2 regions of the Lysinibacillus sp. FSL W8-0992 genome follow, and region 2 is predicted to be linked to the other one. Evidence: riboswitches for the same ligand, from Rfam matches in the RefSeq annotation. Region 2 holds a riboswitch; the other holds the start of a gene.
The links. Region 2 has a riboswitch for thiamine pyrophosphate ahead of thiW (energy coupling factor transporter S component ThiW). Riboswitches for the same ligand answer to the same signal wherever they lie in the genome.
Positions count from the first base shown of each region.

Region 1: another riboswitch for thiamine pyrophosphate. It lies ahead of thiM (hydroxyethylthiazole kinase); the one in region 2 lies ahead of thiW (energy coupling factor transporter S component ThiW).

Region 1 covers NZ_JBBOZQ010000001.1:2,009,250-2,017,151, reverse strand. Annotated here, with positions in the region: gene mbcS (acyl-CoA synthetase MbcS) at 137-1,723, opposite strand; TPP riboswitch at 1,918-2,016, shown strand; gene thiM (hydroxyethylthiazole kinase) at 2,108-2,863, shown strand; gene thiD (bifunctional hydroxymethylpyrimidine kinase/phosphomethylpyrimidine kinase) at 2,863-3,690, shown strand; gene thiE (thiamine phosphate synthase) at 3,677-4,309, shown strand; gene NSQ74_RS09945 (alpha/beta-type small acid-soluble spore protein) at 4,424-4,636, opposite strand; gene thiI (tRNA uracil 4-sulfurtransferase ThiI) at 4,851-6,059, opposite strand; gene NSQ74_RS09935 (cysteine desulfurase family protein) at 6,056-7,216, opposite strand; gene ezrA (septation ring formation regulator EzrA) at 7,494-7,902, opposite strand, start outside.
Region 2 covers NZ_JBBOZQ010000001.1:4,394,934-4,402,835, forward strand. Annotated here, with positions in the region: gene NSQ74_RS21910 (helix-turn-helix domain-containing protein) at 21-563, shown strand; gene NSQ74_RS21915 (ABC transporter ATP-binding protein) at 581-1,687, shown strand; gene NSQ74_RS21920 (ABC transporter permease) at 1,677-2,486, shown strand; gene NSQ74_RS21925 (ABC transporter permease) at 2,483-3,280, shown strand; gene NSQ74_RS21930 (ABC transporter substrate-binding protein) at 3,277-4,350, shown strand; gene NSQ74_RS21935 (MFS transporter) at 4,752-5,948, shown strand; TPP riboswitch at 6,004-6,111, shown strand; gene thiW (energy coupling factor transporter S component ThiW) at 6,332-6,823, shown strand; gene NSQ74_RS21945 (VWA domain-containing protein) at 6,883-7,902, opposite strand, start outside.

The DNA.
Region 1 (7,902 bases), 2.4 Mb from region 2:
ACTTTTAAGTAATTTTTATGTAAAAATGTTCTGTTGTTTATTATTTTACTATAAATAAATGGGGCTACAACAAAAAATCAAAAGTTCATAAAAAAACATGAACTTTGATTTTCCGACTTTATTTCCTAGGAAATATTTATTGATGTGTGTAATGCGCTTTTTCTTGTTGTCGTAATTCGACACGACGGATTTTACCAGAGGCAGTCTTAGGTAACACTTCTACAAATTCAATCGCACGTGGATATTTATAAGGTGCAGTCAATAATTTCACATGGTTTTGTAACTTTTTAATAAGTGTATCATCCCCAGTCTCATTTTCACGAAGGACTATAAATGCCTTAACAATATTTCCTCTTACTTCATCTGGACTAGCAACAACAGCCGCTTCCTTTACTGTAGGATGTTTCATTAATGCATCTTCTACTTCAAATGGTCCTATTGTATAGCCTGAAGAAATAATGACATCATCTCCGCGGCCCTCAAACCAAAAATAGCCATCAGCATCTTTATATGCACGGTCGCCTGTTATATACCATTCTCCGCGGAATTGTAGGTTTGTGCGTTCAGGATCTTGGAAATATTTTTTAAAGAGTGCAGGTGTTTCTCGATGCACTGCTATATCCCCAACAACACCTTCCGACACAGGATGTCCTAGGTCATCGATTATTTCTACTGTATTTCCTGGTGTCGGTTTACCCATTGAGCCGACGCGCGCTTCCATGCCAACCATTGTCCCAACAAGTAATGTATTTTCCGTTTGCCCGTAACCATCTCGAACCTGTATATCAAACGTTTCAGAGAACACTTTTACTACTTCACTATTCAGTGGTTCACCCGCTGATACAGCTTGGCGAATTTCGCTTAAATTATAGTCCTGTAAATTATTGAGTGCTGCCATAAAACGATACTCTGTCGGTGTACAACATAATACATTTACTTTAAATTTTTCAAGCAATGACAAATAAGTTGACGCATCAAATTTGCCTTTATAAACAAATGCCGTAGCACCACTTCCTAAAGTTGCTAGGAATGGACTCCAAATCCATTTTTGCCAACCGGGCGCCGCAGTAGCCCATACTATATCATTTTCTTGAACACCTAACCAATTCGGTGCCGTTGTCCGTAAATGAGCGTAACCCCAGCTATGTGTATGAACAGCCGCCTTAGGATTGCCAGTTGTTCCACTTGTATAGGCTAAAAAAGCATTGTCAGTACTTTTTGTCGGTGTAGGATTCGTATAGTCTGTAGGATGCTCCTCCATTTTTTCAAGCAACGGTTGCCATGGTGTATGAGCATGACCAATAACATATTGCAAAATACCCTTTAAGTTTTTTACTTCGTCAAATTGCTCAATATATGGCTCGTAGGCAATTATTCCTTTTGCATTTGCATGTGTAATTCGGTATTCAATATCCTTTGTACGCAACATTTCCGAACTAGGGATAATCGTTAAGCCCGCTTTTAATGCCGCTATGTAGACGATATATGCCTCGACAGATCTTGGAACCATAACTAAAAGCACATCGCCTTTTGTTAGTCCCTGCGAAGTAAATACATGGGCCGCCTGATTTGCTTTTTCAAGTAAAGTTGCATATGTAATATGTTGAATTTCTTCATGATTATTATAAACAATTAATGCATTTTTAGTTGGGTCCTGAGCATATTTCTCAATCTCCTCAACAATGTTATACCATTCTGGTGCGATTAAATCCTGTCTTTTCATAATAACTGCCTCCTTATTGCTAGGTTTATTATAAAACTCATTTTTTATTATTTTCAATGGATGAACCTTATTTTAAGAAAGTCATGACAATTATCATGGTTTATTATATGGCATCAGTCACTGCTTTCCAGATAATGATAAAATGCTATTGAATACTGTGGATAGGTATGTTACATTTTGGACAACTAAAAACTTCATGATTGCGGGGGGACTCATAACGAGTTGAGAAGGTAAAACCTGACCCTTTGAACCTGTTAGTTAATACTGACGTAGGGAGCAACACACATCTTATTATTGATGATAGGCTCTTTTTACGTGTATATTTCGCACGAAAAAAAGAGCTTTTTTGCATGCTTACGTCCGTCCAAAAAAAGGAGGACTACGATGATTTTTCAAACTATTCGTAAAAAACAACCACTCATTCATTGTATTACAAATTATGTTGTGGCAAATTTTCAAGCAAACGGCTTATTAGCAATTGGTGCTTCGCCTGTAATGGCAGATGAATCTCTGGAAGTTGAGGAGATGGTATCGATTGCATCAGCCTTATTGATTAATATTGGCACGCTTACTACCCGTACAAAAGAATCGATGTTACTTGCTGGAAAAAAGGCAAATGCGCTAGGTGTACCGATTATTTTGGACCCAGTTGGTGTTGGAGCAACAAATTTACGTAAACAAGCGATACAGCAATTATTAGAAGCCGTTCATTTTGCTGTTATTCGTTGTAATATCGGTGAGCTTGCCGCTATTGCTAATGTTCATTGGCAACAAAAAGGAGTAGATAGTGGTAGCGGTTCAATTTCTGTTGAAGATAAAGCAAAAGAAATTTCTAAAAAATATAATTGTATTGTTATTGTAACTGGTGAAAAAGATTTTATAACTGACGGAGAGCACTCCCAATGGATTATTGGTGGACATGCTCGAATGACAGAAGTTACAGGAACTGGTTGTTTGTTAAGTGCCATTTGCTGTGCAGCTTATATTGCAGGTAATGAGCCATTTTCTCAGTTGTGCAATACATTAACGTGCTATAAAAAAGTTGCTGAACATGCCGCTTCATCCGCGCCATATAACGGTGATTTTGCAGTTTCGGTCTTAAATGAATTACACCGTTTATCGAAGGACGGTGAAAAATAATGCATATTGTAACAACAATAGCTGGCTCAGATAGCGGTGGTGGAGCTGGTATCCAAGCTGATTTAAAAACATTTCAGGAATTAGAAGTATTCGGGACATCCGTTATAACTGCTTTAACAGCACAAAACACATTAGGAGTGAACGGTGTACTTCCAATTGAACAAGCTTTTGTAAATAAACAACTTCATTCACTACTGGATGATTTTTCAATTAGTGCAATAAAAACAGGAATGCTTTTTTCTTCAGATATTATTCATACAATTGCACGAGCTCTGTCTAATTTAAATATTCCGCTTATCGTTGATCCTGTAATGATTGCCAAAGGTGGCGAAAACTTATTACAACAAGAAGCAGTTGAGGCATTAAAAAAAGATTTATTACCTCTTGCTACAATCGTAACGCCTAATATTCCAGAAGCAGAGACACTTACTGCTAGAAAAATAAACAATTTATCAGACATTCAGCAAGCTGCTCAATCATTATTAAAATTAGGTGTTCAATGTGTCATTATCAAAGGCGGACATTTACATGACGATCATTTTGCAACAGATTATGTATTTTTTGAAGATGGCGAATCATTTTCAATGCAATCTACTCGAATTGCAACGAAAAACACGCATGGAACGGGATGTACATTTTCTGCTGCATTAACCGCTTTTATTGGTCAAAAAATACCTTTAAAACAAGCAATTATTGAAGCGAAAAAATTTATTCAATTAGCTATTAGCCATGATTTATCGATTGGAAATGGCAATGGACCAACGAATCATTTTGCTTACAAAAAATTTCATGATACTTGCGAGGTGACCATACATGAAAAGGAGTGACTTACAGCTTTATTTTATAATGGGCACAGCGAATGTGAAAAATAGACAACCTTTAGAAATACTTGAGGCAGCATTGCAAGCAGGTATTACGATGTTTCAATTTCGTGAAAAAGGACAACATGCATTGACGAATGAGCACTACGAGCATTTTGCACGTCAATGCCAAAATCTATGCAGGAAATATAACGTTCCCTTTATCGTCAATGATGATATCGACCTTGCCCTTAAGCTTAATGCAGATGGTATTCACATAGGTCAAGATGATTATCCCGTCTCACTAGTACGACAAAAAATTGGACAAATGATCCTTGGTGTTTCTGTCCATACAGCTTCTGAATTGCAAGTTGCTTTAAAATATGGAGCAGATTATATAGGTATTGGTCCTATTTATGCAACCACATCTAAAAACGATGCCAAACCACCTTGTGGAACAGAATTTTTACATCAAGCACATAGCATTTATCCGCTGTTGCCGATAGTCGCAATTGGTGGTATTGACTGCCTGAATGCATCTGCTGTTATTAAAGCAGGTGCAGATGGTGTCGCTGTTATTTCCGCTATTTGCGAAAGTAATGACATTCAAAAAAGCGCTTCAACTTTCAAATCATTGTATTTATAGCTTTGTTATATGTATGCATGTAATCGTCTGGCATAAAAAAACTAAATTTAAACAAACTAAAACCAGTGCCTTTTACGGTCACTGGTTTTAAGTTTATAATTGCTTATTCTGCAATTATTGGTTTTTTGGCATACCTTTTAATTGAGATTCTGCCATTTGTACAAGACGTTTAGTGATTTCACCACCAACGGAACCGTTAGCACGAGCTGAAGCATCAGCTCCTAATTGAACACCAAATTCTTGTGCAATTTCGTATTTCATTTGATCAAGTGCTTGTTGTACACCAGGTACTGCAAGCTTGTTTGAACTACCATTGTTGTTTGTCATGTCTGTCTCACCTCCTTGTGATTATAGAATGTGCGATATTTGTTTTTTAATACAAAAAAAATAAAGGTAAAATGTAACTCTAAAGGAAATTGACTAGAAAATTAAAAAAAGAACCGTCCCAAATACGATTTTGAGACGGTTTCCTTCTTATTAAATGGCGTTTTTAAATAAATGCAAAACAACGATAAATTTATTTGTTACGCCCGTAATTTTTTTATAAAAGATCTGCAAATTTATCTGTTGGCTGCTCTTTTTTCGGGAAAATGTAAACTTCACGGTTGGTCACAGCACGTTCAATTAGGTCATCGAAATCAGAAAAGCTTTCATAATGCTCTACTTTTTCAAGCTTTGGTTTCGTTTTCGGACTAGCAGGTGTGAAAATTGTACAGCAATCTTCAAATGGCTGTATCGACGTTTCATATGTGCCGATTTTCTCCGCAATTTCAATAATGTCTAATTTATCATTCGATATAAGCGGACGTAAAATCGGTGTATTCGTTACAGCGTTAATAGCAGTCAAACTTTCAAGCGTCTGACTTGCTACTTGTCCAAGACTTTCACCTGTTACTATGGCAAGTGCGTTAATTTCTTCACGTACTTTATCTGCAACTTTTAACATCATACGACGTGTTGTAGTCATAGACACATTAGATGGCACTTTTTCTTTAATAAGCACTTGGATTTCTGTAAACGGAATAACATGTAATCGAATACTTGCGCCGAATTTTGTTAGCTCATTTGCTAACACTTTTACTTTTTCTAATGAATTTTGACTTGTATATGGTGGGCTAAAGAAATGAATTGCCTCTAAACGCACACCACGTTTCATCATTAAGTAGCCTGCAACAGGACTATCAATCCCACCTGAAAGCATTAATAATGATTTTCCGTTAGAACCAACAGGCATACCACCTGCGCCAGGAATAACTTGCGCCATCATATAAGTTGAATCGTGGCGCACTTCCACGCGTAGCTCTACATCTGGATGTTTCACTTTTACAGATAAATTTTGATATTGAGGTAAAACATGAGCGCCAATTTCACGCTGAATACCGTGAGAATCTAATGGGAATGTTTTATCTGTACGTTTAACTTCAACTTTAAAAGTTAATTGTTCATGTTTAAATGTATCCATAATCGTAATTGCAAGCTGTTTCATGGCATCCATATCTTTGTCACAAGCAGCAACAGGACTAAATGATTGAATCCCAAAAATTTTCGGTAATCCTTCTACTAAAACATTCATTTGTGCCTCATCTTGAATGGCGATAAACATACGATCACGTTCTGTACGAATGTGTAAATGCCCTAAATCTGCAAACGCATAGCGAATATTCTCACGTAAACGACGGATAAAATCCATTTTGTTGCGTCCTTTTGTCGATAGTTCGCCATAACGAATTAATATTTCTTTCCAAATCATAATAAAAGTTCTCCTTTTAGTTCCATCAATACTTTTTTGATAGCTAGTATAAATTGTGCTATGTCTTCAGATGTTACATGTGCGCCAAAACTCACACGAATCACACCTTTTTTAAAATGTTCATCAATATTTAATGCTTCTACAACATGGCTCGTTTTTGTTTGCTTTGACGAACAAGCACTTGATGTAGAAACAATGACACCATATTTTTGTAAGGCATTAATAATTACCTCACCTTTTAAATCACGAACACTAAATGATAAAATATGAGCTGCACTTTCTGGGGTAGATAAAATATGGACAACGTCACCAAATTGCTCTAGCTCAGCACGGATTTGCTGCTGCCATTTACGGTATTTTTCCGCGCGTTCATTCATTGTTTCTACTGCAATACGAGCTGCTTTCGACAGTGCTACTGCTTGCGGAACAGCAACTGTGCCACTACGTAAACCAAATTCCTGTCCACCGCCTAAAGCATATGGCTGCCATTGCATTTTTTTTCGGAATGCTAAGACACCTGAGCCTTTAAATCCATGAATTTTATGTCCAGAGATTGTAATACAATCAGGACCTTCCTCACCGTTAAATGCTAAAGGTAATTTTCCAAAGCTTTGCACTGCATCGATATGGAATGCCGCTCGACTTTCTGCATGGACGATTGTAGCAGCTTCAAAAACAGGTTGAATAGCACCCATTTCATTATTTACATGCATCATACTAACTAAAATCGTATCTTTGCGTATTTTTGCCTTTAGCTCGTCTAATGAAATTACACCTTGTGCATTTACATGTAAATACTCTATTTCAAAGCCTTCTTTTTCAAGCTGTTTGACTGATTCTAACACAGAAGGATGCTCTATTTCCGTAGTTAAAATATGTTTACCCTTATGTGTGTTGCCACGTGCTAAACCAATAATTGCTGTGTTATTTGATTCGGTACCACCTGAAGTAAATAGCACATTTTTTGCTTCAGTCTTCAAAATATCTGCTACTTGCTCACGCGCACGCATTAATAATTCATTTGATTCTACACCCATGGCATGAATCGATGCAGGGTTCGCATAATACTGTTCATTCACTGCCATAAACGTCTGCATTACTTCTTTATAAGGCTTTGTTGTAGCACTATTATCAAGATAAATTGTATTAACTTTCATTATTTTTCACACACTTTCAAAACGTTGATTTAACGGTATTTATCATAACGCAATCTGTGGCGATTGACTACTAATTATTCTGATTTAGTCATTTATCATCCCTTTTTGATGACCTATATAATTTATTTTGACCATAGAATAGCACGAATAAATTTACTTTTTTTGACCATTGCTAACGTTAGTAGCAATAAATAAAATAGCTACCTAAAAAGTTCATTACGTCACTTTTTAGGTAGCTGTTTCTTTAGTTTATTTTCTTTTATTCACTTCGAAGTACTTAAGACTTTGTTAGCGTCTCTTCTGCAACTATTGCTTCTATACGCTTTAATGCACCTGGCTCCATTTCCTCTACTGCAGTCCCAGCTTCTTCTAAAGCTTTCGCATAACGGTATTGATGGAATGCTTGTTCCGCTTCTTTTAAACGAGCATTTAATTTTGGATTCGTTGCACGGTGACGATTGCCATATTGAATGATACGTTCGATAAGCATGACATTCTCAATCAATTCATGTGCCTTCGAATGCACATCCTCAACACAAAGAGTCGCTGCATTCAAGTTATTATGGATTGTTCCCATGTTGAGTGGAACTTCTTGTAGACTTTGCATGACAATATAAATATGCTCAGCAGCCTCATCTAAACGAGCATCCATCTCTTCTGGAATACCAGGAATATTTGCCTTATTT
Region 2 (7,902 bases):
CTTCTTCTAGGAGGGAAAGGATGCAAATTGGAGGAAAAATTAAAGCACTTCGTTTGAAAAAAGGTCTTACCCAAGAAGAGCTTGGAGAACGTACTGATTTAAGTAAAGGCTATATTTCACAACTGGAGCGAGATTTGAATTCGCCTTCTATTGAAACGCTTTTTTCATTATTAGAAGTTTTAGGATCGACGCCTAAGGAATTTTTTGATGATGATGCACCAGAACAAAAAGTTGTCTACACTGAGGAAGATCAATCGACCTATACAGATGAAGAAAAAAAATATGAAATTCAATGGCTCATTCCTACCTCAAATGAGAAAGAAATGGAGCCCATCTTTTTGACACTTGCTGCTGATGGAGAATTTAAACAATTCGAACCATCTCTATCAGAAACGTTTATTTATATTGTCAAAGGGCGTATTCGTCTCGTTTTAGGGAATGAACAATATATAGCTAGTGAAGGTAATGCGCTCTATTTTGACGCATCCGATCATCATCAAATTTTTAATGCACATGACGATGAGACGAAAATTTTACTCGTCGCAACTGATTCTTATTTATAGCTTAAGGAGGCGCTTCAATGACAACAAATTCAATTATCCGCTTTGAAAATGTTTCAAAATCATATAGTGACGGTACAGTCGTCCTACAAAATATTAACTTAGAGCTTGAAAAAGGTAAGTTTTATACGTTACTTGGTCCTTCTGGTTGCGGTAAAACAACTATTTTACGTATCATAGCTGGTTTCACAGAGCCTACTACAGGTGATGTATTCTTCCACGATAAAAAAATTAATACTGTTCCAGCAAATGAACGCCAAGTTAACACAGTATTTCAAGATTATGCGTTATTTCCACATTTAAACGTTTTTGAAAACGTGGCATTTGGACTACGCATTAAAAAGCTTCCTGAAAGCAACATTAAAGAACGTGTGTCAGAAGCGCTTAAATTTGTCAATTTAGCAGGTTACGGCAATCGTGAAATTTCTGAAATGTCAGGTGGGCAACGTCAACGAGTGGCAATCGCTCGTGCCATTGTGAATGATCCAGAGGTAATTTTACTTGATGAGCCTCTTTCTGCACTAGACTTAAAACTTCGTACTGAAATGCAGTATGAACTACGTGAATTACAACAAAGACTTGGTAAAACTTTTGTATTTGTTACACATGACCAAGAGGAAGCTCTAGCCATGAGTGATGAAATATTTGTACTGAGTGAAGGTCAAATTCAACAATCAGGTACACCAGTAGATATTTATGATGAACCAATTAACCGTTTTGTTGCCGACTTTATCGGAGAATCAAACATTGTTAACGGTGTTATGATAGAAGATTTTACAGTTGAATTTGCTGGTAAAGTGTTTGAGTGTGTTGACCAAGGGATGAAACCAAATGAGAAAATCGATATTGTCATTCGTCCAGAGGATTTAGAAATTACAACAGTCGACAAAGGAAAATTAATTGTTAAGGTAGATACACAATTATTCCGTGGTGTACATTATGAGCTTTCCACATATGACAAGGCAGGTAATGAGTGGCTTGTACATTCATTGAAAAAAGCTGAAGTAGGGGCAGAAATAGGATTAGACTTTGATCCAGAAGCCATTCATGTAATGCGCTTAAATGAAACTGAGGAAGAGTTCGATAAACGTCTAGAATCCTATGGAGATGACGAAGATGCAAACTAAAACTTCGAAATCAGCGTTATTTCCATATGTTTTATGGATTGCACTTTTTGTTATTGCGCCGATTGCTCTCGTTGTTTACTACTCCCTACTAGATTTACATGGCAATTTTACGCTTAATAACTACAAATCATTTTTCTCTTCTGTCTATTTAAAAATGACACTTAGTTCGTTTTGGTATGCGTTTTTAATAACATTCTTTACACTGCTTATTTCATACCCAACAGCTTATTTTTTAACAAAAACAAAGCACAAGCAGCTATGGCTGTTGCTCATTATTATTCCGTCTTGGATTAATTTATTGTTAAAAACATACGCATTTATAGGGATTTTTGGTTTATATGGTCCGATTAACGCAGCGATTGAAGTATTCGGCTTTGATCCGAAGCAAATGCTATTCACAGATATTAGCTTTGTCTTTGTATCTGTTTATATTTTTATACCATTTATGATTTTACCAATTTTCAACTCATTGGATCGTCTAAATCCAACGCTTATATACGCAGCCCGCGACCTAGGTGCATCTGCTTTTACAACGTTCCGTCGCGTCGTATTACCATTGACGATGGATGGCGTTAAATCAGGGATTCAAGTTGTATTTATTCCAGCTTTATCACTATTCATGATTACTCGCTTAATTGCAGGGAATCGTGTCATTACTCTGGGTACAGCAATTGAACAGCAATTCCTTGTGACGCAAAACTGGGGCATGGGTTCAACGATTGCCGTATTTTTAATTTTATTCATGGTGATTATTATGCTTATTACAGGTCAAAAGGATAAAGGAGGTCGCGTACGATGAGCAAACTCTCAACATCTGCAAAAGTGTATTTAGCGATTGTTTTTATCGTCCTGTATGCACCTATATTTTACTTAGTCTTTTACTCATTCAATAGTGGGGATTCCATGACTAACTTCCAATCCTTTACATTGGACCATTACAAGGCAGTTTTCGAGGATTCAAGACTACTCGTTATTTTAATTAATACGGTAATTGTTGCACTGCTTTCTGCCCTTATCTCGACAATTATTGGCACATTAGGAGCAATTGGTATTGTTACGGTAAAAGATTCGAAAATGCGCAATACCCTACTTTCTTTAAATAATGTGTTAATCGTTAGTCCAGATGTTATTATCGGCGCAAGCTTTTTAATATTATTTACAATGGTTGGCATTAAACTAGGCTTTGCTTCGGTATTATTAGCCCATGTAGCGTTTAGTGTTCCTATTGTAGTACTTATGGTTTTACCGAAATTGCTAGAGATGAATAAGTCGTTAATTGATGCAGCTTTAGATCTTGGCGCTTCAAAAAAAGATGTCATGATGCGCGTTATTTTACCGTATATCCAACCTGGTATTTTTGCAGGTTTCTTTCTCGCTTTAACTTATTCATTGGATGACTTTGCCGTAACATTTTTCGTAACAGGAAATGGCTTTAGTACATTATCTGTTGAAATTTACTCGATGGCTCGTGCAGGTATTTCTTTAACGGTTAACGCAATTTCTGGTTTAGTATTCTTCGTAACTATATTAGTTGTAGTCGGCTATTATTTCTTTACAAGCCGTACAAGTAAAAGAACGGGGGGACAACAATGAAATCTTTAATTCAAGCTACTATCGCTATTCTTGTCGTTTCCGCCCTTTTAATGTACGCTGCTGACGCAATGAGTGCGAACGGTGGTAAAAGTGGTAAAGATACATTAACGATTTTTAACTGGGGAGAATATATCGACCCTGATTTGCTAAAGCAATTCGAAAAAGAAACGGGTATCCATGTTATTTACGAAACATTTGACTCCAATGAGGCAATGATGACGAAAATTAAACAAGGTGGTACGGCTTACGATATTGCAGTGCCGTCTGAATATATGATTGAAAAAATGAAGGAAGAAAACTTACTACTTCCGTTAGATAAAACGAAAATACCTAATTTTAAAAATATCGATCCGTATTTTCTCGATTTACCATTTGATGATAACAATGAATACTCTGTTCCTTATTTCTGGGGCACAGTAGGTATTGTCTATAATCCAGATTTGGTCGGTGACTTAGATTTCTCTTCTTGGGAAGATTTATGGGACCCATCGTTAAAACGTAAAGTCTTTTTAGTAGATGGTGCACGTGAAGTTATTGGCATGGGCTTAAATAGTCTTGGTCATTCCCTTAACTCGTTAGATGACCATGAGTTACGTCAGGCTACAAATAAACTAATTACACTCGCACCAAACGTTAAAGCAATCATCGGTGATGAAATTACACCTTTAATGATTAATAACGAAGCGGCTGTCGCTCTCACATGGTCTGGTCAAGCAGCAGATATGTTATTTGAAAATGAAGACTTAGACTTTGCTGTTCCAGAAGAAGGCTCAAACTTATGGTTTGACAATATGGTTATCCCGAAAACTTCAAAAAATGTTGATGGTGCACATGCTTTTATTAACTTTATGTTGAAAGCGGAATCTGGTGCTCAAAATGCTGATTATGTAGGCTATTCTACACCTAATATTGCAGCGATGAACTTAATGGATAAAGAAGTTGTAACTGATGAGCGCTTCTACCCTTCCGAGGAGCAACGCAAAAAATTAGAAGTATATAAAAACCTTGGTCCAGAATATTTAGGCAAATACAATGAATTGTTTTTAGAATTTAAAATGAGTATTCGATAAATACTAAAGAGAAAAAACAATATTTTTCTCTCTCAAAGAGTCGACAAAAGGCATCAAAAGTTCAAATACTTGGTGTCTTTTGTCATTTTTTCTTTTGATAGTTCTAATAGAGAATTTCACTTCCGATATGTTCAGTTAATTGGAGCGGAGGGCGGCGACTCCTGCGGGAACGCACAACACGTAAGCCGCAAAAGGCCGCGCGCCAGCGAGGGTTGCAGCTTACAGTATACCCGCAGAAAGCGACCGACCGTAGCGGAAATCAGCGGTATTATTCATAGGAAAAAACAATATCTCTGTTCCAATCACCAGGTCATTCATCTACGACTATAATCCAATAGCCAAGCAATATTTCTTTATGATAGACTGGAGTAATGTTTCAATAGAAAAAAGGGGGGTATTCGATGACCCAGCAGAAGTCTAACAAGGCGGCTTTGTATATTTTAATGTTTAATATGTTTATCGCAATGGGGAGTATCGGAATTATTATTCCTGTTATGCCAAAGTACTTACATATATTTGGTGCAGCAGGACAAGTTCTTGGCATGTTAATTGCAACGTTCGCCTTTGCACAATTCATTTTTTCTCCAATTGCTGGGAATCTTTCGGATCGATATGGTCGAAAAAATTTGATTATTTTTGGTCTGATTGTAACTGGTATTGGGCAAATTTCGTTCGGGCTATCTACAGACGTATGGATGCTTTTTGTTGCTCGATTCTTAGGAGGTTTAGGTTCTGCCTTTGTAGCACCTCCAATTATGGCGTTTGTAGCAGATATCACAACGTATGAAGAACGAGGTAAAGGAATGGGCATGTTAGGTGCCGCTATGTCTCTTGGTTTTATGATTGGACCAGGTATTGGTGGATTCCTATCTAAAGTTAGTTTGCATTTCCCATTTTTTATGGCCGGAGGAGCTGCTATTATTGCCTCTATCCTTTCATTGTTGTTATTACCTTCTACAAAACCAAGTGCAGCTCAGAAAGCACAAAAGCAAGACAATCTCGTGAGGCAGATGGCACGTTCAGTCCAAATGCCATACTTTGTTATGTTGGTTATTATGCTAGTGTTCTCGTTCGGCATCGCCAATTTCCAAACGACATTATCATTATTTGTGACAGACAAATTTAACTACACACCTACCGATATTGCGATCATTTTAACTGTCGGTGGCGCATTTGGTGTTGTTGTGCAAATGTTCATCATAACACCACTCTTTAAACGCTATGGGGAAATGAAAGTTGTATTAGTCAATTTATTTATTGCTGCTGTAGCTATTTTCCTAATATTATTTGTTTCTGGCTTCGCACTTATTTTAGTTGTCGCAACGATTTTCTCAACGGCAACAACACTGATTCGCCCAGCCGTCAACACACTGATTTCTAAACTTGCTGGCAATGAACAAGGTTTAGCCGCTGGACTTACCAATGCCTATATGAGCCTTGGAAATATGATTGGTCCTGCACTTGCGGGTCTTTTATTCGATTGGAATATGAACAGTCCGTATATATTTGGGGCAATTATTTTAATGACATGCTTCTTACTAGCGCTTATTTGGACATTGAAAAAGGCGCCGCATCTTATGCAGCCTGATATAAATTAGTCCATTGACAATTATTTGTAATATGGTACATTTATTATCGAAAAATTAAATCGTTTAACACCACTAGGGGAGTCTTTACAAGGCTGAGACGTATATGCTCATATACGGACCCTTTGAACCTGATCTAGTTCACACTAGCGGAGGGAAGTGGCGACGCTTGCTTTCGTGTAATTTAAAATGCAAGGCCGCTTCCTTTCGTGACAAGGAAGCGGCTTTTTTGTATTCATTAGACAGTGCTATCGGCGATTTTGCGAGGTCTACCGGCGATTTGTCCGGTTTAATCGGCGATTTCGGAAGTTCTATCGGCGATTTCTCACATTTTACCGGCGGTTCACTGGGTTCTTTCGGCGATTCATCGCACAAAACTAAAAGGAGTATCTATCATGTCTATTCGAAAACTAACTACGATGGCTTTATTAGTAGCTATTGCAGTAGCAGGCTCTATTTTTGTCTCCATTCCAACTGGCATTGCACGTGCTTATCCTGTACAACATGCGATCAACGTCATCTGTGCCATTCTATTAGGTCCTATGCCTTCCATCGTCGTTGCTATAGTTACATCATTGATTCGTATCTTAACAGGCACAGGCTCTCTTTTAGCGATTCCTGGTAGCGTCATCGGTGCGGCATGTGCAGCCTTTGCTTATAAATACAGTCGCAACAACTGGCTAGCTGGTGTAGGTGAAGTATTTGGCACTGGTATCCTTGCCTCATTAGTCGCTGTACCATATGCGCAGTTATTAATGGGAACGTCCGTAGGAGCATTATTTTTTATGCCTGCATTTTTTACATCTAGTTTAATTGGGGCATTTCTTGGTATTATGATTGCTAGCAGTCTAAAGAAAACCGCATCGCATCTTCTTATTACGAAGTAGCTATGTTTATAAAAAAAACGATAGCACACGCTTTTAGCAATGTGCCATCGTTTTTTAAATTAAGAGCGTTTTTTCATCCCTTTTAATAACTGTGCAACGTTCGTGTCTTCCGACTGTACAGTTGCTTCTTCTACAGACTTTTCTTTTTGTTTATGCCTTGTTATGAAGCTCCAGCCAAAGCGTCGAATCGTAATATCTACGAAGAATAATAGCATCCCCGTTAATAATAACCATGTTGCAATATTTTGGCGCTCTGCTCCTTTGTTAGTGAACTTACGGAACACATCTTGCGGTTCTTTCAAGACAGAGCCACCAGTTTGCTTCGTTAGTTGCTCGACAAGTGTATCATTCACAGGACGTAATTCATATTCTGCACTGTACGGTACGCTTAGTCCAGCCTGGTAAATCGCCTGTTCTTCGTCAGCAATACGGAAAAAAATCAACCCTGGTTTAGCTTGGACAACTGCACGTACTTGCGAAGCAGAAATCGTTTCAAGCTGCAAATCAAGCTCCTCGCCAGATTCATCAACAGCGACAATATCTAAAAAGGCAGCTTCATTTGTCGGGTCCGTAATGATAAATGAGCCATCTGTATCAAGACGTACATCATAGGCTACATCATTATAACTTGGTAGCATTTGCGAAATAATTGTTTGCCAAAATGATCCCCATCCTTGCCATCTTGCCCAGTCACCAGCCCATTTCCCTGTCGAATCTGATGTGAAAGCGAAAGTTTTACCAAGTCCATATTGCCATTGAGCCAATACAGGGTCTTCCTTCTCGCTTTCGGCAATCACAGCAGCTCCCTGCTTCGCTGTCGTACCAATATATGCATTCATTTGTGGCACACCATTTGCAAAGAGTGCATTCCATCCAGCTGCATTATAAATTGTAGGGTAAAATGGATTGTCTTCTATATAAGTACGGGAAATCATTGCTGTCTCACGTGATAAAATTGAAGGAATTGTTTGTTCATCAATGACATCATAGAAACGACCACTACCCATTTCACTTAATGACTGTAGTAAGTTGCCATCTGCATCTTGTCCAATCGCCACTGTAGAAAGTGTAATCCCTTG